3 regions of the Viridibacillus sp. d25.2 genome follow, and region 3 is predicted to be linked to each of the others. Evidence: a T-box and tRNA genes for the amino acid it is inferred to sense, from the RefSeq annotation. Region 3 holds a T-box; the other regions hold tRNA genes.
The links. The T-box of region 3 lies ahead of metG (methionine--tRNA ligase). A T-box ahead of a tRNA ligase gene usually reads a tRNA of that ligase, here a tRNA-Met.

Region 1 (6,602 bases), 980 kb from region 3:
TTTTTAAGCTTGGTGAAACAAATACAGACTCTGTCTTCACTCGATCTTTCTCCATGCTAGTCATACCGCTCTTCTTCATAAGGCATAGAGAATCACCATTTCTCTCAAGAGAGCAAATTCATCAGATAAAAGAGAAAGTATTTTACAATGTACAAGAAGAACGAGATTACCGTGGGTATGACGAAGAAAAAGGCTGGGCTCATGCTATAGCCCATGCAGCAGATGCTTTAGAAGATTTGGCTCAATGTTCCGAACTGGATAAAAATGACCTCTTAACTATCCTCGATTTGGTTTACGAAAAGATGACCATAACAGATCGAATTTACTCCGATGGGGAAGATGAGAGAATGGTAAAATCCATAATTAGTGTTTTAAATAGAAAAATACTTAGTCAGACTTATGTAGAGCAATGGATTCAAAGTTTTGGTGATGTGGAGAAAAATTCAGAATTTCTCCCTGCCTTTAAGCAAAAAAATAATATAAAGAACTTTTTGAAAAGTTTATACTTTCGAGTTAAATTTTACAAAGTGGATGCCGTTCTCTGCTCGACTATCGAGCAGACATTATATAAAGTAGAAAAAGTATACTATTCCTAATTAAAAAAATTGAGGGGAAAGCACCCGCACTTGTCCGTCTCCACTTCAAATGTGGTAACAGGCAAATAATAGCCCTCAGGGGACATTTTCACTTCACACTTTTCAGAGAAAATTTGATTTGCGGGGATTCAGATGGATCTCCGTTCTACATGGCAAAACAGACTATTCAACTAATTGTTTTACCATATTTTAGTATTAATTCACCTATTACTTTGAAGTTTCTTATTGAACTAACCTGCCTCGTTAGCTTAAGTACACTGTTTCACAAACTCACATCAAGACTAACATAAAATCCTATTTTTAATTTAGAAGTGTTATTCAATTAAATGGCCCGATTGTTGAACAAAGCGTTAGTGAAGTGTACTAAACATTGAACTTCTTGATTTTCAACAGCTTCTTTCATATTTACCATGATACTACCATCTCCCTTTAAATAGAAACGATAACAGTTTAAAAATATTTTATATCAACTATAATGTTCTTTCTACAAATTTTCTACAAAAAAAAGAAACCCCTGATATATCAAGGGTTTCAAGTTACTTTAGATACCGGTGGTCGGGGTCGAACCGACACTCTCGAAAGAACACGATTTTGAGTCGTGCGCGTCTGCCAATTCCGCCACACCGGCATAATATTATTATATGCAATATGTAGATATTTTAAAAATAATTGGAGGCGGCAACCGGATTTGAACCGGTGGTAGAGGTGTTGCAGACCTGTGCCTTACCACTTGGCTATGCCGCCGTAAATAAAAAATGGAGCGGAAGACGAGGTTCGAACTCGCGACCCCCACCTTGGCAAGGTGGTGTTCTACCACTGAACTACTTCCGCAAATTTAACTGGGGTACCTGGATTCGAACCAGGGCATGACGGAATCAAAATCCGTTGCCTTACCGCTTGGCTATACCCCAATAATATGGGGCGACTGATGGGAATCGAACCCACGAATGCCTGAACCACAATCAGGTGCGTTAACCACTTCGCCACAACCGCCATAATATTATTATTATATTTCAATCATTTTATTGTCAAAAATTAAATGGGGCGACTGATGGGAATCGAACCCACGAATGCCTGAACCACAATCAGGTGCGTTAACCACTTCGCCACAACCGCCATTATAAAATTAAATTGGCAGGGGCAGTAGGAATCGAACCCACATCAAAGGTTTTGGAGACCTCTATTCTACCGTTAAACTATGCCCCTAAAATAAAAAAATGGTGGAGGGGGACGGATTCGAACCGCCGAACCCGAAGGAGCGGATTTACAGTCCGCCGCGTTTAGCCTCTTCGCTACCCCTCCAGAAAAACATGGTGCCGGCGAAAGGAGTCGAACCCTCGACCTACTGATTACAAGTCAGTTGCTCTACCAACTGAGCTACACCGGCATTATTATGGTGGGTCAGGACGGAATCGAACCGCCGACACTTAGAGCTTCAATCTAATGCTCTACCAACTGAGCTACTGACCCATAATAATTTAATATTCTTTTTTAAAAAATGGCGGTCCGGACGGGACTCGAACCCGCGACCTCCTGCGTGACAGGCAGGCATTCTAACCAACTGAACTACCGGACCATTTGGTTGCGGGGACAGGATTTGAACCTGTGACCTTCGGGTTATGAGCCCGACGAGCTACCGAACTGCTCCACCCCGCGATAATGGTATTATTAATTTAAATGGTGGAGGATGACGGGATCGAACCGCCGACCCCCTGCTTGTAAGGCAGGTGCTCTCCCAGCTGAGCTAATCCTCCGTATAATGTTATAAATGGTGACCCCTACGGGATTCGAACCCGTGTTACCGCCGTGAAAGGGCGGTGTCTTAACCGCTTGACCAAGGGGCCATTTAATAAATGAGAATGTGTATGGCGGAGAGCAAGGGATTTGAACCCTTGAGACAAGGTTACTCGCCTACACGGTTTCCAACCGTGCTCCTTCGGCCACTCGGACAGCTCTCCAAAAATGGCTCCGAAGGTAGGACTCGAACCTACGACCGTCCGGTTAACAGCCGGATGCTCTACCACTGAGCTACTTCGGAATAATATGATCGCCTAGCAACGTCCTACTCTCACAGGGGGAGACCCCCAACTACCATCGGCGCTAAAGAGCTTAACTTCTGTGTTCGACATGGGAACAGGTGTGACCTCTTTGCCATCGCCACTAGACTATTGTATTACCTAAGGACAAGAATAATTATATCATCTTTTTTAAATTTTAGCAAGTGTTTTTTGCTATTTTAGAAAAGTTTTTTATTATTCTCTCAAAACTGGATAAATTACATTGAAGTTTGTTAAGTAAAATTTGGTTAAGTCCTCGATCTATTAGTATTCGTCAGCTCCGTATGTCGCCACACTTCCACCTCGAACCTATCTACCTCATCGTCTTTGAGGGATCTTACTTACTTGCGTAATGGGAAATCTCATCTTGAGGGGGGCTTCATGCTTAGATGCTTTCAGCACTTATCCCGTCCACACATAGCTACCCAGCGATGCCCTTGGCAGAACAACTGGTACACCAGCGGTGTGTCCATCCCGGTCCTCTCGTACTAAGGACAGCTCCTCTCAAATTTCCTACGCCCACGACGGATAGGGACCGAACTGTCTCACGACGTTCTGAACCCAGCTCGCGTACCGCTTTAATGGGCGAACAGCCCAACCCTTGGGACCGACTACAGCCCCAGGATGCGATGAGCCGACATCGAGGTGCCAAACCTCCCCGTCGATGTGGACTCTTGGGGGAGATAAGCCTGTTATCCCCGGGGTAGCTTTTATCCGTTGAGCGATGGCCCTTCCATGCGGAACCACCGGATCACTAAGCCCGTCTTTCGACCCTGCTCGACTTGTAGGTCTCGCAGTCAAGCTCCCTTATGCCTTTACACTCTACGAATGATTTCCAACCATTCTGAGGGAACCTTTGGGCGCCTCCGTTACTCTTTAGGAGGCGACCGCCCCAGTCAAACTGCCCGCCTGACACTGTCTCCTACCCCGCTAAGGGGCATGGGTTAGAAGTTCAATACAGCTAGGGTAGTATCCCACCAACGCCTCCTCCGAAGCTGGCGCTCCGGAATCTCTGGCTCCTACCTATCCTGTACAAGCTGTATCAAAATTCAATATCAGGCTACAGTAAAGCTCCACGGGGTCTTTCCGTCCTGTCGCGGGTAACCTGCATCTTCACAGGTACTATAATTTCACCGAGTCTCTCGTTGAGACAGTGCCCAGATCGTTACGCCTTTCGTGCGGGTCGGAACTTACCCGACAAGGAATTTCGCTACCTTAGGACCGTTATAGTTACGGCCGCCGTTTACTGGGGCTTCAATTCGCACCTTCGCTTGCGCTAAGCACTCCTCTTAACCTTCCAGCACCGGGCAGGCGTCAGCCCCTATACGTCACCTTACGGTTTTGCAGAGACCTGTGTTTTTGCTAAACAGTCGCCTGGGCCTATTCACTGCGGCTCTCTCGGGCTTTCACCCTACTAGAGCACCCCTTCTCCCGAAGTTACGGGGTCATTTTGCCGAGTTCCTTAACGAGAGTTCTCTCGCACACCTTAGGATTCTCTCCTCGACTACCTGTGTCGGTTTGCGGTACGGGCACCTTTTACCTCGCTAGAGGCTTTTCTTGGCAGTGTGAAATCAGGAACTCCGGACATACGTCCTCGTCATCACAGCTCAACGTTATAGAAATGGGATTTGCCTCATTTCACGCCTCACTGCTTGAACATGCATAACCAACAGCATGCTTACCCTATCCTACTGCGTCCCCCCATTGCTCAAATGGTAAATAGGTGGTACAGGAATATCAACCTGTTGTCCATCGCCTACGCCTATCGGCCTCGGCTTAGGTCCCGACTAACCCTGAGCGGACGAGCCTTCCTCAGGAAACCTTAGTCATTCGGTGGACGGGATTCTCACCCGTCTTTCGCTACTCATACCGGCATTCTCACTTCTAAGCGCTCCACCAGTCCTTCCGGTCTGACTTCACAGCACTTAGAACGCTCTCCTACCACGGACATCTAAGATGTCCATCCACAGCTTCGGTGAATTGTTTAGCCCCGATACATTTTCGGCGCAGCGTCACTCGACCAGTGAGCTATTACGCACTCTTTAAATGATGGCTGCTTCTGAGCCAACATCCTGGTTGTCTAAGCAACGTCACATCCTTTTCCACTTAACAATTACTTTGGGACCTTAGCTGGTGGTCTGGGCTGTTTCCCTTTTGACTACGGATCTTATCACTCGCAGTCTGACTCCCGTGCATAAATCACTGGCATTCGGAGTTTGTCTGAATTCGGTAATCCGGGATGGACCCCTAGTTCAAACAGTGCTCTACCTCCAGGATTCTCTATCACGAGGCTAGCCCTAAAGCTATTTCGGAGAGAACCAGCTATCTCCAGGTTCGATTGGAATTTCTCCGCTACCCACACCTCATCCCCGCACTTTTCAACGTACGTGGGTTCGGGCCTCCAGTAAGTGTTACCTTACCTTCACCCTGGACATGGGTAGATCACCTGGTTTCGGGTCTACAACCACATACTCATTCGCCCTATTCAGACTCGCTTTCGCTACGGCTCCGTCTTCTAAAACTTAACCTCGCATGTAATCGTAACTCGCCGGTTCATTCTACAAAAGGCACGCTATCACCCATTAACGGGCTCTAACTACTTGTAGGCACATGGTTTCAGGATCTATTTCACTCCCCTTCCGGGGTGCTTTTCACCTTTCCCTCACGGTACTGGTTCACTATCGGTCACTAGGTAGTATTTAGCCTTGGGAGATGGTCCTCCCAGATTCCAACGGAATTTCACGTGTTCCGCCGTACTCAGGATACACTCAAGAGAGAATGAACTTTCAACTACAGGGCTGTTACCTGCTCTGGCGGGCCTTTCCAGACCGCTTCGTTTAACTCATTCCTTTGTAACTCCATATAGAGTGTCCTACAACCCCAAGAGGCAAGCCTCTTGGTTTGGGCTATTCCCGTTTCGCTCGCCGCTACTCAGGGAATCGATTTTTCTTTCTCTTCCTCCAGGTACTTAGATGTTTCAGTTCCCTGGGTCTGCCATCAAGACGCTATGTATTCACGTCAAGATACTGCTCCATTACGAACAGTGGGTTCCCCCATTCGGAAATCTCCGGATCAAAGCTCACTTACAGCTCCCCGAAGCATATCGGTGTTAGTGCCGTCCTTCTTCGGCTCCTAGTGCCAAGGCATCCGCCATGCGCCCTTAATAACTTAACCTAAAAGTTAGTTATTAAGCCTAAAAAACTTAATAATAAAAAATGTGTTACTTAATTTGCTTCAATGTCGTTTTATCCAGTTTTCAAAGAACAATATTGGTGGAGCCTAGCGGGATCGAACCGCTGACCTCCTGCGTGCAAGGCAGGCGCTCTCCCAGCTGAGCTAAGGCCCCGAAAAGAAAATATGGTGGGCCTAAATGGACTCGAACCATCGACCTCACGCTTATCAGGCGTGCGCTCTAACCAGCTGAGCTATAGGCCCCTTTTGGGAAAATATATAATTGAAGTATGAACCTTCAAAACTGAACGCAAGACGTTAATCGACAGATCCAAGATCTGTTTCCGTAATTATCCTTAGAAAGGAGGTGATCCAGCCGCACCTTCCGATACGGCTACCTTGTTACGACTTCACCCCAATCATCTATCCCACCTTCGGCGGCTGGCTCCATAAAGGTTACCTCACCGACTTCGGGTGTTACAAACTCTCGTGGTGTGACGGGCGGTGTGTACAAGGCCCGGGAACGTATTCACCGTGGCATGCTGATCCACGATTACTAGCGATTCCGGCTTCATGTAGGCGAGTTGCAGCCTACAATCCGAACTGAGAACGATTTTATGAGATTAGCATACCCTCGCGAGTTAGCGACTCTTTGTATCGTCCATTGTAGCACGTGTGTAGCCCAGGTCATAAGGGGCATGATGATTTGACGTCATCCCCACCTTCCTCCGGTTTGTCACCGGCAGTCACCTTAGAGTGCCCAACTAAATGATGGCAA
Region 2 (6,602 bases), 690 kb from region 3:
GCTTTGTAATGCTCCATTAAAGCGTTCTTATAGTCAAAGTCCTTGGCAGTTACCATCTCTTTTATTACTTCTAATTTAAAACCTAATTCACGATAAAATAAAATCTGCTGTAACAAATCAATCTCTTCTTGACCATATATACGATAGCCTGAAGAATTTATACGAGCAGGCTTTAACAATCCAATATCATCATAATAACGCAAAGTTCTAGTACTCACTCCAGAAAGCTGAGCAAGTTTTTGAATCGTCATTTCCATCTCAATTCCCCCCATATCTTTACTATATAGTTTGACGTAACGTTAAGGTCAACAGTTACTAAATAAAAAAATCTAAGTATCAGCAAACAGCGATTACTTAGATTTTCTCTTCATATATTTATGAAATTTTTCATTTTATCCAATTGTAAATTTACTGCTATTTTCTTTTTCGTAGTTTACAACAATTGCATTATTTCATTCTTAAATTGCTCAATCAATTATGCCTCGGCATAATTGCGTCCGGAATCGGCTGTGCTTGCACAAAGAACTCCTTTCCGATTCCATGACATCCGCCGGAGGCTTTAACTTCTTTCAGCGGGTGTTTGGACACCCGCTGAAAAGCAGCTTAAATCCGCATTCATCTCACCACCTATAGAGGTGGGAGACTTCTGCTGAAAGATGTTAAATAATATATAACTAACGCCTATTAATCTTACTTCTAAACACAAAAAAACCTTTAGAATCAAATATGATTCTAAAGGTTTTTCAAAGTATGACCCCTACGGGATTCGAACCCGTGTTACCGCCGTGAAAGGGCGGTGTCTTAACCGCTTGACCAAGGGGCCTATATGGCGGAGAAGGAGGGATTTGAACCCTCGCGCCGCTTACGCGACCTACACCCTTAGCAGGGGCGCCTCTTCAGCCACTTGAGTACTTCCCCATATATGGCTCCGAAGGTAGGACTCGAACCTACGACCGTCCGGTTAACAGCCGGATGCTCTACCACTGAGCTACTTCGGAATAATTTTAATGGTGGGCCTAAATGGACTCGAACCATCGACCTCACGCTTATCAGGCGTGCGCTCTAACCAGCTGAGCTATAGGCCCATAAAATTGGAGCGGGTGAAGAGAATCGAACTCTCGACAACAGCTTGGAAGGCTGTGGTTTTACCACTAAACTACACCCGCATCATGGTGGGTCAGGACGGAATCGAACCGCCGACACTTAGAGCTTCAATCTAATGCTCTACCAACTGAGCTACTGACCCATGATGATTAATGAAATATTTTTTTAAAAAATGGCGGTCCGGACGGGACTCGAACCCGCGACCTCCTGCGTGACAGGCAGGCATTCTAACCAACTGAACTACCGGACCATTTGGTTGCGGGGACAGGATTTGAACCTGTGACCTTCGGGTTATGAGCCCGACGAGCTACCGAACTGCTCCACCCCGCGATAATGATATTATGAAATTAATTTTTAAAAATGGAGGAGGAAGAGGGATTCGAACCCCCGCGCGGTATGACCCGCCTGTCGGTTTTCAAGACCGATCCCTTCAGCCAGACTTGGGTATTCCTCCAAAAAAATATGATGTTGTGTAGATGGTGGACCTTGCAGGACTCGAACCTGCGACCGGACGGTTATGAGCCGTCTGCTCTAACCAACTGAGCTAAAGGTCCTTTAGTTTGGTTAGTATGGCGGCAGAGGGGATCGAACCCCCGACCTCACGGGTATGAACCGTACGCTCTAGCCAGCTGAGCTACGCCGCCATGATGATATTTAATTTATTGATTGTAATAATAAATTGGTGGAGCCTAGCGGGATCGAACCGCTGACCTCCTGCGTGCAAGGCAGGCGCTCTCCCAGCTGAGCTAAGGCCCCATAGGGTTAAAGTATTAATGGTCGGGAAGACAGGATTCGAACCTGCGACCCCTTGGTCCCAAACCAAGTGCTCTACCAAGCTGAGCTACTTCCCGTTAATGGCGCGCCCGGCAGAAGTCGAATCCACAACCTTCTGATCCGTAGTCAGACGCTCTATCCAATTGAGCTACGGGCGCATTTATATCACGTGCATTATGTTAAAAGATGGTGCCGAGGACCGGAATCGAACCGGTACGGTAGTCACCTACCGCAGGATTTTAAGTCCTGTGCGTCTGCCAGTTCCGCCACCCCGGCATATTTTGGAGCGGAAGACGAGGTTCGAACTCGCGACCCCCACCTTGGCAAGGTGGTGTTCTACCACTGAACTACTTCCGCAATATGCTGATAAACTTAAATATTATGGTGCGGGTGAAGGGAGTCGAACCCCCACGCCTTGCGGCGCTAGATCCTAAGTCTAGTGCGTCTGCCAGTTCCGCCACACCCGCATATAATTTTCTTGAAAAATGGTGAGCCATGTAGGATTCGAACCTACGACCCTCTGATTAAAAGTCAGATGCTCTACCAACTGAGCTAATGGCTCATATGAAATGAATGGTGCCGGCGAAAGGAGTCGAACCCTCGACCTACTGATTACAAGTCAGTTGCTCTACCAACTGAGCTACACCGGCATGATTTATTAAAAATGGTGGAGGATGACGGGATCGAACCGCCGACCCCCTGCTTGTAAGGCAGGTGCTCTCCCAGCTGAGCTAATCCTCCATATTGTCCGCCTAGCAACGTCCTACTCTCACAGGGGGAAACCCCCAACTACCATCGGCGCTAAAGAGCTTAACTTCCGTGTTCGGCATGGGAACGGGTGTGACCTCTTTGCCATCGTCACTAGACTATTTTCTTAAGGACAAGAATTATTATATCATCTTTTTTAAAGATTAGCAAGTGTTTTTTTGCTATTTTAGAAAAGTTTTTTTCTTGTTCTCTCAAAACTGGATAAATTACATTGAAGTTTGTTAAGTAAATTTGGTTAAGTCCTCGATCTATTAGTATTCGTCAGCTCCGTATGTCGCCACACTTCCACCTCGAACCTATCTACCTCATCGTCTTTGAGGGATCTTACTTACTTGCGTAATGGGAAATCTCATCTTGAGGGGGGCTTCATGCTTAGATGCTTTCAGCACTTATCCCGTCCACACATAGCTACCCAGCGATGCCCTTGGCAGAACAACTGGTACACCAGCGGTGTGTCCATCCCGGTCCTCTCGTACTAAGGACAGCTCCTCTCAAATTTCCTACGCCCACGACGGATAGGGACCGAACTGTCTCACGACGTTCTGAACCCAGCTCGCGTACCGCTTTAATGGGCGAACAGCCCAACCCTTGGGACCGACTACAGCCCCAGGATGCGATGAGCCGACATCGAGGTGCCAAACCTCCCCGTCGATGTGGACTCTTGGGGGAGATAAGCCTGTTATCCCCGGGGTAGCTTTTATCCGTTGAGCGATGGCCCTTCCATGCGGAACCACCGGATCACTAAGCCCGTCTTTCGACCCTGCTCGACTTGTAGGTCTCGCAGTCAAGCTCCCTTATGCCTTTACACTCTACGAATGATTTCCAACCATTCTGAGGGAACCTTTGGGCGCCTCCGTTACTCTTTAGGAGGCGACCGCCCCAGTCAAACTGCCCGCCTGACACTGTCTCCTACCCCGCTAAGGGGCATGGGTTAGAAGTTCAATACAGCTAGGGTAGTATCCCACCAACGCCTCCTCCGAAGCTAGCGCTCCGGAATCTCTGGCTCCTACCTATCCTGTACAAGCTGTATCAAAATTCAATATCAGGCTACAGTAAAGCTCCACGGGGTCTTTCCGTCCTGTCGCGGGTAACCTGCATCTTCACAGGTACTATAATTTCACCGAGTCTCTCGTTGAGACAGTGCCCAGATCGTTACGCCTTTCGTGCGGGTCGGAACTTACCCGACAAGGAATTTCGCTACCTTAGGACCGTTATAGTTACGGCCGCCGTTTACTGGGGCTTCAATTCGCACCTTCGCTTGCGCTAAGCACTCCTCTTAACCTTCCAGCACCGGGCAGGCGTCAGCCCCTATACGTCACCTTACGGTTTTGCAGAGACCTGTGTTTTTGCTAAACAGTCGCCTGGGCCTATTCACTGCGGCTCTCTCGGGCTTTCACCCTACTAGAGCACCCCTTCTCCCGAAGTTACGGGGTCATTTTGCCGAGTTCCTTAACGAGAGTTCTCTCGCACACCTTAGGATTCTCTCCTCGACTACCTGTGTCGGTTTGCGGTACGGGCACCTTTTACCTCGCTAGAGGCTTTTCTTGGCAGTGTGAAATCAGGAACTCCGGACATACGTCCTCGTCATCACAGCTCAACGTTATAGAAATGGGATTTGCCTCATTTCACGCCTCACTGCTTGAACATGCATAACCAACAGCATGCTTACCCTATCCTACTGCGTCCCCCCATTGCTCAAATGGTAAATAGGTGGTACAGGAATATCAACCTGTTGTCCATCGCCTACGCCTATCGGCCTCGGCTTAGGTCCCGACTAACCCTGAGCGGACGAGCCTTCCTCAGGAAACCTTAGTCATTCGGTGGACGGGATTCTCACCCGTCTTTCGCTACTCATACCGGCATTCTCACTTCTAAGCGCTCCACCAGTCCTTCCGGTCTGACTTCACAGCACTTAGAACGCTCTCCTACCACGGACATCTAAGATGTCCATCCACAGCTTCGGTGAATTGTTTAGCCCCGATACATTTTCGGCGCAGCGTCACTCGACCAGTGAGCTATTACGCACTCTTTAAATGATGGCTGCTTCTGAGCCAACATCCTGGTTGTCTAAGCAACGTCACATCCTTTTCCACTTAACAATTACTTTGGGACCTTAGCTGGTGGTCTGGGCTGTTTCCCTTTTGACTACGGATCTTATCACTCGCAGTCTGACTCCCGTGCATAAATCACTGGCATTCGGAGTTTGTCTGAATTCGGTAATCCGGGATGGACCCCTAGTTCAAACAGTGCTCTACCTCCAGGATTCTCTATCACGAGGCTAGCCCTAAAGCTATTTCGGAGAGAACCAGCTATCTCCAGGTTCGATTGGAATTTCTCCGCTACCCACACCTCATCCCCGCACTTTTCAACGTACGTGGGTTCGGGCCTCCAGTAAGTGTTACCTTACCTTCACCCTGGACATGGGTAGATCACCTGGTTTCGGGTCTACAACCACATACTCATTCGCCCTATTCAGACTCGCTTTCGCTACGGCTCCGTCTTCTAAAACTTAACCTCGCATGTAATCGTAACTCGCCGGTTCATTCTACAAAAGGCACGCTATCACCCATTAACGGGCTCTAACTACTTGTAGGCACATGGTTTCAGGATCTATTTCACTCCCCTTCCGGGGTGCTTTTCACCTTTCCCTCACGGTACTGGTTCACTATCGGTCACTAGGTAGTATTTAGCCTTGGGAGATGGTCCTCCCAGATTCCGACGGAATTTCACGTGTTCCGCCGTACTCAGGATACACTCAAGAGAGAATGAACTTTCAACTACAGGGCTGTTACCTGCTCTGGCGGGCCTTTCCAGACCGCTTCGTTTAACTCATTCCTTTGTAACTCCATATAGAGTGTCCTACAACCCCAAGAGGCAAGCCTCTTGGTTTGGGCTATTCCCGTTTCGCTCGCCGCTACTCAGGGAATCGATTTTTCTTTCTCTTCCTCCAGGTACTTAGATGTTTCAGTTCCCTGGGTCTGCCATCAAGACGCTATGTATTCACGTCAAGATACTGCTCCATTACGAACAGTGGGTTCCCCCATTCGGAAATCTCCGGATCAAAGCTCACTTACAGCTCCCCGAAGCATATCGGTGTTAGTGCCGTCCTTCTTCGGCTCCTAGTGCCAAGGCATCCGCCATGCGCCCTTAATAACTTAACCTAAAAGTTAGTTATTAAGCCTAAAAAACTTAATAATAAAAAATGTGTTACTTAATTTGCTTCAATGTCGTTTTATCCAGTTTTCAAAGAACAAGGTTTTGAAGATCATTTTACAATGAGCCTTCAAAACTGAACGCAAGACGTTAATCGACAGATCCAAGATCTGTTTCCGTAATTATCCTTAGAAAGGAGGTGATCCAGCCGCACCTTCCGATACGGCTACCTTGTTACGACTTCACCCCAATCATCTATCCCACCTTCGGCGGCTGGCTCCATAAAGGTTACCTCACCGACTTCGGGTGTTACAAACTCTCGTGGTGTGACGGGCGGTGTGTACAAGGCCCGGGAACGTATTCACCGTGGCATGCTGATCCACGATTACTAGCGATTCCGGCTTCATGTAGGCGAGTTGCAGCCTACAATCCGAACTGAGAACGATTTTATGAGATTAGCATACCCTCGCGAGTTAGCGACTCTTTGTATCGTCCATTGTAGCACGTGTGTAGCCCAGGTCATAAGGGGCATGATGATTTGACGTCATCCCCACCTTCCTCCGGTTTGTCACCGGCAGTCACCTTAGAGTGCCCAACTAAATGATGGCAACTAAGATCAAGGGTTGCGCTCGTTGCGGGACTTAACCCAACATCTCACGACACGAGCTGACGACAACCATGCACCACCTGTCACCAATGTCCCCGAAGGGAAAACTCTATCTCTAGAGCGGTCATTGGGATGTCAAGACCTGGTAAGGTTCTTCGCGTTGCTTCGAATTAAACCACATGCTCCACCGCTTGTG
Region 3 (6,602 bases):
AGATGCATTAGCAAAGGGTGCCCGTCTACTAATAACAGATGAACCGACAACTCATTTAGACACGCATCATGTGGAATGGCTTGAAGGAGAGTTAATAAAAAGAGGTGGCGCATTATTAATAGTATCTCATGACCGCGCATTTCTAGATGTAGTTTGTACAAAAATTTGGGAGCTAGAAAACGGTGGACTAAAAGAATATAACGGGAACTATTCCGACTATATTGAGCAAAAGAAAATAGAAAAAAAACAACAAGAAGCATCTTACGAAAAATATACAACAAAGAAAAAACAGTTAGAAGAAGCGTTAGTTATAAAAGAAAAGAAAGCAGCAAGAGCTGCAAAAGTTCCGAAAACGGTGAGTCAATTGGAAGCATCCAAGACAAAACCCTATTTTGCGAAAAAACAAAAGAAACTACAAAAAACAGTTAAAGCAATTGAAACGAGATTAGGGCAACTAGAAAAAGTGGAGAAAGTAAAAAATCCAGTTGCGATTAAAATGGATTTACCAAACGCAGAAACAGTGAAAGGTAAAATCATTATTCGAGTAGAAGATGTGGATGGTCGAATAGGGGAGCGTTTGCTGTGGCAGAAAAGCAGTTTCCAAATTCGTGGAGGAGATAAAATCGCCATTACCGGGAATAATGGTAGTGGAAAAACGACTTTAATAAAGAAAATCCATAAACAAGAAAAAGGTATTACCATCTCCCCTGCATTGAAGATCGGTTATTTTAGTCAAAACTTAAATGTGTTAAATGTTGAGAAATCTATTTTAGAAAATGTCACCGAGCTATCGGTACAAGATGAGACATTTATTAGAACTGTGTTGGCAAGACTCCATTTTTATAGAGATGATGTGTATAAAAAGGTAGGGGTGCTCAGTGGTGGTGAGAGGGTAAAAGTAGCACTTGCCAAAATTTTTGTTAGTGATGTAAATACGTTGATATTAGATGAACCGACGAATTTTCTTGATATAGATGCAGTTGAGGCATTTGAATCGCTCCTAAAAGAATACGAAGGAACAATTATCTTCGTCTCTCATGATCGACGCTTTATAGAAAATATTTCAACCAGTCAGCTGAAAATTGAAAAAGGAAAAATAAGATTATTTGAAGGACCTTTGAAAGAGAGTGTGCAAATAAAGAAAACGAATGCACCCAATGATAAAGAAAATGAATTATTAATATTAAATTTGAAGATATCTGAAGTATTAGGACGACTTAGTATAGAACCTACAAAGGAACTTGAAAGTGAATTTCAACGATTAATAGAAGCAAAGCGTAAATTTTAATAATAGAACCTCGAAAAGGGTGAAATAAAACCTTTTTGAGGTTCTATTTCTAAAGAAAGGTTTATTCTGGAATATTTGTTTAATCCACATCGATTGAAAATTATCGGTGTCCTTTCAGTTAGTAGTGCCTCCATTAACATTCAAATGAGAGATTGCAAATAGAGCGTGAAAATCTACAAGTTCAACAAAAAACGCTAAAAGAGGTTGAATAAATAAAAAATGGACATACTAAAATTGAAAGAACTTAAGATGATCCAAATAAATTCGAAGAAGTTTCCAAATTAGGCGTCATTAAATAGAAGGGCAAGATCATCAATTTAATCAAATAAAATAATAACCAATAGTAAATAATTTATAATAAAGGTATTTTTTTAATTATTTTCAAAATAATTTTAAAGATTGAATGTGAATGAAAAACCCTATTTGACAAGGTTTGTGAGCTGTTTGAGAGAAAAAATGTAATGTGGAAATCAGTTCTTTTATTTTTTATTCTTCATAACACTTGCATATCTCGTAAGTGCATGGTATTATGAAGTTAGTTATTTTTGTTCGGTGCAAAGGGCAGTATAAGTTTGACTTGTCGTCTGGACCATCACTTTGGACAAGGATAGTAATACAATGTGTGGATATCACACTAGGAGGCAACAATAATGGAACAAGGTACAGTAAAATGGTTTAACGCAGAAAAAGGTTTTGGATTTATCGAACGCGAAAACGGAGATGACGTATTCGTACACTTCTCAGCAATCCAAAGTGAAGGATTCAAATCTTTAGACGAAGGTCAAAAAGTTACTTTCGACGTTGAGCAAGGCGCTCGTGGCGCTCAAGCTGCTAACGTTCAAAAAGCTTAATTTGAACTAGCTGTCGAAAAACCGACTCTCTTTTGAGAGTCGGTTTTTTATTGTCTTTTTTATTTTCCATAGTGTGGCGAACAATGGTGCATTTACTAGATAGCTCATAAACTGATATTGCGAGGCTTAGAGCATTAATAATTGCTTCAACACGTTTAGGTATAATACTTTGAAGAAAAGTGAAACATAAGATTAGAGTGATATAGTGAAACATCTTATATATTCATTCTTTTAACTTCTGCAATCGAACTATTTCAACTTCAAATTGAAAAAAATAATTATGAAGGTGTTGAAAAAAGTGAAGGAAATTTACGCAGATTTACATATTCATATTGGTCGTACCAAAAGTGGTAGGCCGGTTAAAATTACAGGTAGTAAGAGATTAACTTTAAGACGCATTTTAGAAGCAGCGAGTGATCGGAAAGGCATTGACCTAGTAGGTATTATAGATTGCCATTCACCTGAGGTTATCGAAGAAATTGAAGAGATGATACAAAATGGCGAGATGGTGGAACTTGTTGATGGAGGGTTACAGTTCGGGCAATCTACTTTGATACTTGGTTCTGAAATTGAAATTTACGACGAGAATTGTCATGGACCAATTCATGTTCTTGCTTATTTTCCTACTATTGAAATTATGAAAACTTTTTCAATGTGGATGAGTGGCTATGTGAAGAATATCAATTTAAGCTCTCAACGTATTTACTGCGATGGTATTACACTCCAAAAGAAAGTGCGTTCACTTGGAGGTTTATTTATTCCTGCACATGTTTTTACCCCTTTTAAAAGCTTATATGGTAAAGGTGTTTTGTCTAGTTTAAGTGAGGTGTTTGATCCAGCGATAATCGACGGTATTGAGCTTGGTTTAAGCTCCGATACGTATATGGTAAGAGGCATTAAAGAGTTAGAACAATATACCTTCTTAACGAATTCAGATGCCCATTCAGTAGGTAAAATTGCAAGGGAATATCAAAAGGTAAGACTTGATCATGCAAGTTTTGCTGAATTACAAAAAGCGCTTCAAGAAAAAGATGGACGTGCTATCGTCGCTAATTACGGCTTAAATCCATTACTTGGTAAATACTATCAAACGGTTTGTGCTGGATGTGCTGCAAAAGTAGATGAGGGCTTAGCTGAATGCCCATTATGTCACAAACATAATATTATTAAAGGTGTTGCCACGAGAATTAAAGAACTATCTGAGAGCGAGGAGAGTGTACGACAAAGGCCTCCATATATTCATCAAGTTCCACTAGATTTTATACCAGGGCTCGGACCGAAATCGCTAGAACGATTGCTTCTTGCTGTTGGGACAGAAATGAACATACTGCATAAAGCTAGCTACAAAGAACTAAAAGCAGTCGTGCCCGATAAATTAGTTCGTTATATCGATCAGTCCCGTAAAGGGGAGTTATTAATAGAAGTTGGTGGTGGTGGCAAGTATGGTAAGGTACAAAAAGAAGAATCTTAATTATTTTTAGTGTAAAAAGCTTTCAACGAATGGATTAGCCATTTATCGAAAGCTTTTTCGTTTATCTATCTGCGTTGCTTTGGCTTAGAAGATGTTGATATTCTTCATCGATTAGCGCAATGTCCAATCGCTCAAATAACGGTTCTACAGATTGAACGGATGTTGGCAATTCAACTATTTCATGCCATGAGATTTCTGTAATTCCAAGCATGTTGTGAATCTTCTTTGTTGAAAATGGTATGAATGGTTCTAGTAATTGCGATAAATTCGCAATGATATAGACACATGTTGCAAGCGTATTTGCACAACCGATGTCATCATCCTTTACCTGTAACCATGGTTGCTGCTCATCAAAATATTTGTTAGCCGAGCGGATGTAAGAAAAGATGTCTTCCAGAGGTGCTTTAAAATGACCTTGTTCAATCGCAATACCTACCACATTATAGAGCTTTTGCGTGTGAAGTTTGATGGAATCATTAAGAATGCCTTTTGGAATTTGTTTATCGAATGATTTTTCGATAAATTTTAATGTTCTGTTCACAAAATTTCCATACGCCCCTAAAAGTTCGCTATTATGGCTATAAATAAATTCACGCCAAGAAAAGTCTGTATCACGGTTTTCAGGTGCATTAATTGTCAAGAAATAACGAATTGTATCTGCATCATATTTTTCAATAATATAAGGTATCCATACTGCCCAGTTTAGACTTGTAGAGAGTTTTCGTTTCTCAAGTGTTAAGTATTCATTTGACACGATATGAGTAGGGAGGGCTGGGCTATTAAGCCCTATCAAAATACCAGGCCAAATAATTGTGTGAAAGGGAATATTATCTTTGCCGTGAACGTAATAAGAGATGGTGTCACTATTCCAGAAATTTTGAACGTTTTCCTGATGTTGTTTTGCCCATTCTAAACTGGCTGTATAATATCCCGACACTGCCTCAATCCATACATATATTTTCTTGCCGTCAAACCCGTCTATTGGTACATCGATTCCATTAGGTAAATCTCTTGTAACGGCTCTATCGGGTACGCCCTCAGATAAGTATCGTTCAGATAAGTCGATTGCATTTTGGCGCCATGCTTTTTGTTCCTTTGCATTTTGAACATAGTGTTCTAAAGCGTTTTGCAACTTGCTAAATGCAAAGTAAAAATGTTCAGTTTCTTTTACGATGGGTTGATTTCCGCATATTTTACATCTTCTATCGATTAAATCAAGTGGATCTAATATAGTTGAGCAATGATCACATTGATCACCGCGAGCCTTACTACCGCAAACTGGACAGATTCCTTCTACAAAACGGTCCGGAAGAAATTGCTGATCATGTTCACAGTACGTTTGTTCAATTGTCTTTTTATACAAAAAGTCGGAATCTAGTAGGTCCAGGAAGATACTCTTAACGGTTTGATGATGATGTTCAGCATCCGTACGCGTATATAAATCGTAAGTGAAACCGAGTTTATTAAAACAAGTAGTAAATTCTTCGTGATATCGATTTGCAATTTCTTTTACGGTAACACCTTCTTGATTTGCTCGGATAGAAATAGGTGTCCCATTACAATCGCTACCAGATACATAAAGGACTTTTTCTTTCTTTAATCGATAATATCTAGCCAAAATATCTCCTGGTAATAATGCAGCAATATGCCCTAAATGCAATGATCCATTAGCATAAGGCCAAGCTCCTCCAATAACAATGCTCATTTAATTTCCCTCCTAAAATAAAAAAACTCGCCCCAATCAAATTAATTGATCAGGACGAGGATATATACTCGTGTTACCACCTTCATTTGCAAATAGCTCACACTATTTGCCTTCATCAGTACACCATTTAAGGGATACAGCTGCTGTTATAACGAGTGCCTTTCTCGTCGTAGCCTACTAAATAAATCGTTCGGTACGAAGCTCAGAGGTCATTTTCGAATAGTTAAGTTCACTTCATTCCCACCGACAGAAGTTCTCTAGGCAACTTAATTTACTCTACTTTTCCTCATCAACGCGTATTTCTATATGTTGAAAAGAATTATAAAGCACTATTAATGGAAAAGCAAGTATATGTCAAATGGACAAAGTTATTTCGTTTCAAGCAAAAGTAGAGGAGACAATTGAAATAAACAAACTGACGTGCAAATTCAGAAAGGCTAAAACATTTAATGATTGGTCGGACGAGTTTTGTTATAGCACACCGTTTAAAAACGATCGAAAATGCCGATAAAATACTTGTTATTAAAGACGGAGAAATAATAGAGCGTGGCAATCGATAAAGAATTCATAGAGCAACAAGGATTTTATTCTGAATTACAAAGGAAATTAGATATTCTCTCAACATCATCTTGAGTGGAAATGAATGATTATGGTTATTAGTACCTATAATCATTCATTTTCTATATAGAGTAAATGAATAATATGATATTTTTGATAAAAATAGTTAAAAATTAATATTTAGGTCATGAATATACTATAAAATGCTTCGGTTCTCTGTTCAATAGTCTTGGGTTTAGCGGTGTGTGGACGATGTTTTGCCCTATTTTTTATTGATTTTGTTTTCTTTAATTATAACGATATAATTTTGCTGTATAATTAGTACTATTAGAAATGGGGTTTGGTTAATGTGGAAAAGGACCTAAAAAATATACATCATCTAGAAGGATCACCGCTTATTCGTTGGAACAAAAATGAACCTAATGAGTTTTTGCAACAATTCATAGCTAAGCTAAAAAGTTTGAATAGGATTCTTTCTACGAATACATATGTTAAAGGAACCAATAAAGTGCTTGAGCGAATTATAGAAGATGCTCAAAATCAAACAATTATTTTACTTATAGGAATGACTGGATCAGGCAAAACAAGTCTAGTAAATGCACTTCTTAAAAGAACCGTATTACCGTCGAAAATGGCAAGGGCTACAGCTGTCAACACAATGATTCGATACGGTCAATTAGAAGAAGTTAAGGCTTATTTTCTTGATGGTCAAATTGCTAGTTTTGACCT

Region 1: it encodes a tRNA-Met, which carries the amino acid that the T-box ahead of metG (methionine--tRNA ligase) is inferred to sense. The anticodon was not compared.
Region 2: it encodes a tRNA-Met, which carries the amino acid that the T-box ahead of metG (methionine--tRNA ligase) is inferred to sense. The anticodon was not compared.

What each region holds. Positions count from the first base shown of each region.
Region 1 covers NZ_CM196652.1:790,206-796,807, reverse strand. Annotated here, with positions in the region: gene ACZLO7_RS03995 (DUF2785 domain-containing protein) at 1-596, shown strand, start outside; tRNA gene ACZLO7_RS03990 (tRNA-Leu) at 1,143-1,224, opposite strand; tRNA gene ACZLO7_RS03985 (tRNA-Cys) at 1,267-1,340, opposite strand; tRNA gene ACZLO7_RS03980 (tRNA-Gly) at 1,353-1,427, opposite strand; tRNA gene ACZLO7_RS03975 (tRNA-Gln) at 1,436-1,507, opposite strand; tRNA gene ACZLO7_RS03970 (tRNA-His) at 1,514-1,589, opposite strand; tRNA gene ACZLO7_RS03965 (tRNA-His) at 1,637-1,712, opposite strand; tRNA gene ACZLO7_RS03960 (tRNA-Trp) at 1,729-1,802, opposite strand; tRNA gene ACZLO7_RS03955 (tRNA-Tyr) at 1,815-1,898, opposite strand; tRNA gene ACZLO7_RS03950 (tRNA-Thr) at 1,908-1,983, opposite strand; tRNA gene ACZLO7_RS03945 (tRNA-Phe) at 1,991-2,066, opposite strand; tRNA gene ACZLO7_RS03940 (tRNA-Asp) at 2,096-2,172, opposite strand; tRNA gene ACZLO7_RS03935 (tRNA-Met) at 2,176-2,252, opposite strand; tRNA gene ACZLO7_RS03930 (tRNA-Val) at 2,275-2,350, opposite strand; tRNA gene ACZLO7_RS03925 (tRNA-Glu) at 2,366-2,440, opposite strand; tRNA gene ACZLO7_RS03920 (tRNA-Ser) at 2,463-2,554, opposite strand; tRNA gene ACZLO7_RS03915 (tRNA-Asn) at 2,560-2,634, opposite strand; rRNA gene rrf (5S ribosomal RNA) at 2,646-2,761, opposite strand; rRNA gene ACZLO7_RS03905 (23S ribosomal RNA) at 2,898-5,827, opposite strand; tRNA gene ACZLO7_RS03900 (tRNA-Ala) at 5,924-5,999, opposite strand; tRNA gene ACZLO7_RS03895 (tRNA-Ile) at 6,012-6,088, opposite strand; rRNA gene ACZLO7_RS03890 (16S ribosomal RNA) at 6,185-6,602, opposite strand, start outside.
Region 2 covers NZ_CM196652.1:1,087,646-1,094,247, reverse strand. Annotated here, with positions in the region: gene ACZLO7_RS05450 (MerR family transcriptional regulator) at 1-257, opposite strand, end outside; tRNA gene ACZLO7_RS05445 (tRNA-Glu) at 752-823, opposite strand; tRNA gene ACZLO7_RS05440 (tRNA-Ser) at 828-918, opposite strand; tRNA gene ACZLO7_RS05435 (tRNA-Asn) at 924-998, opposite strand; tRNA gene ACZLO7_RS05430 (tRNA-Ile) at 1,009-1,085, opposite strand; tRNA gene ACZLO7_RS05425 (tRNA-Gly) at 1,093-1,166, opposite strand; tRNA gene ACZLO7_RS05420 (tRNA-Phe) at 1,171-1,246, opposite strand; tRNA gene ACZLO7_RS05415 (tRNA-Asp) at 1,278-1,354, opposite strand; tRNA gene ACZLO7_RS05410 (tRNA-Met) at 1,358-1,434, opposite strand; tRNA gene ACZLO7_RS05405 (tRNA-Ser) at 1,466-1,558, opposite strand; tRNA gene ACZLO7_RS05400 (tRNA-Ile) at 1,582-1,658, opposite strand; tRNA gene ACZLO7_RS05395 (tRNA-Met) at 1,675-1,748, opposite strand; tRNA gene ACZLO7_RS05390 (tRNA-Ala) at 1,785-1,860, opposite strand; tRNA gene ACZLO7_RS05385 (tRNA-Pro) at 1,879-1,955, opposite strand; tRNA gene ACZLO7_RS05380 (tRNA-Arg) at 1,960-2,036, opposite strand; tRNA gene ACZLO7_RS05375 (tRNA-Leu) at 2,066-2,154, opposite strand; tRNA gene ACZLO7_RS05370 (tRNA-Gly) at 2,161-2,235, opposite strand; tRNA gene ACZLO7_RS05365 (tRNA-Leu) at 2,261-2,345, opposite strand; tRNA gene ACZLO7_RS05360 (tRNA-Lys) at 2,365-2,440, opposite strand; tRNA gene ACZLO7_RS05355 (tRNA-Thr) at 2,453-2,528, opposite strand; tRNA gene ACZLO7_RS05350 (tRNA-Val) at 2,544-2,619, opposite strand; rRNA gene rrf (5S ribosomal RNA) at 2,629-2,744, opposite strand; rRNA gene ACZLO7_RS05340 (23S ribosomal RNA) at 2,878-5,807, opposite strand; rRNA gene ACZLO7_RS05335 (16S ribosomal RNA) at 5,992-6,602, opposite strand, start outside.
Region 3 covers NZ_CM196652.1:1,774,699-1,781,300, forward strand. Annotated here, with positions in the region: gene ACZLO7_RS08960 (Vga family ABC-F type ribosomal protection protein) at 1-1,288, shown strand, start outside; gene cspC (cold shock protein CspC) at 1,939-2,139, shown strand; gene ACZLO7_RS08970 (endonuclease Q family protein) at 2,438-3,610, shown strand; gene metG (methionine--tRNA ligase) at 3,672-5,315, opposite strand; T-box leader at 5,363-5,617, opposite strand; partial or broken gene ACZLO7_RS08980 (multidrug ABC transporter ATP-binding protein) at 5,727-5,948, shown strand; gene ACZLO7_RS08985 (dynamin family protein) at 6,223-6,602, shown strand, end outside.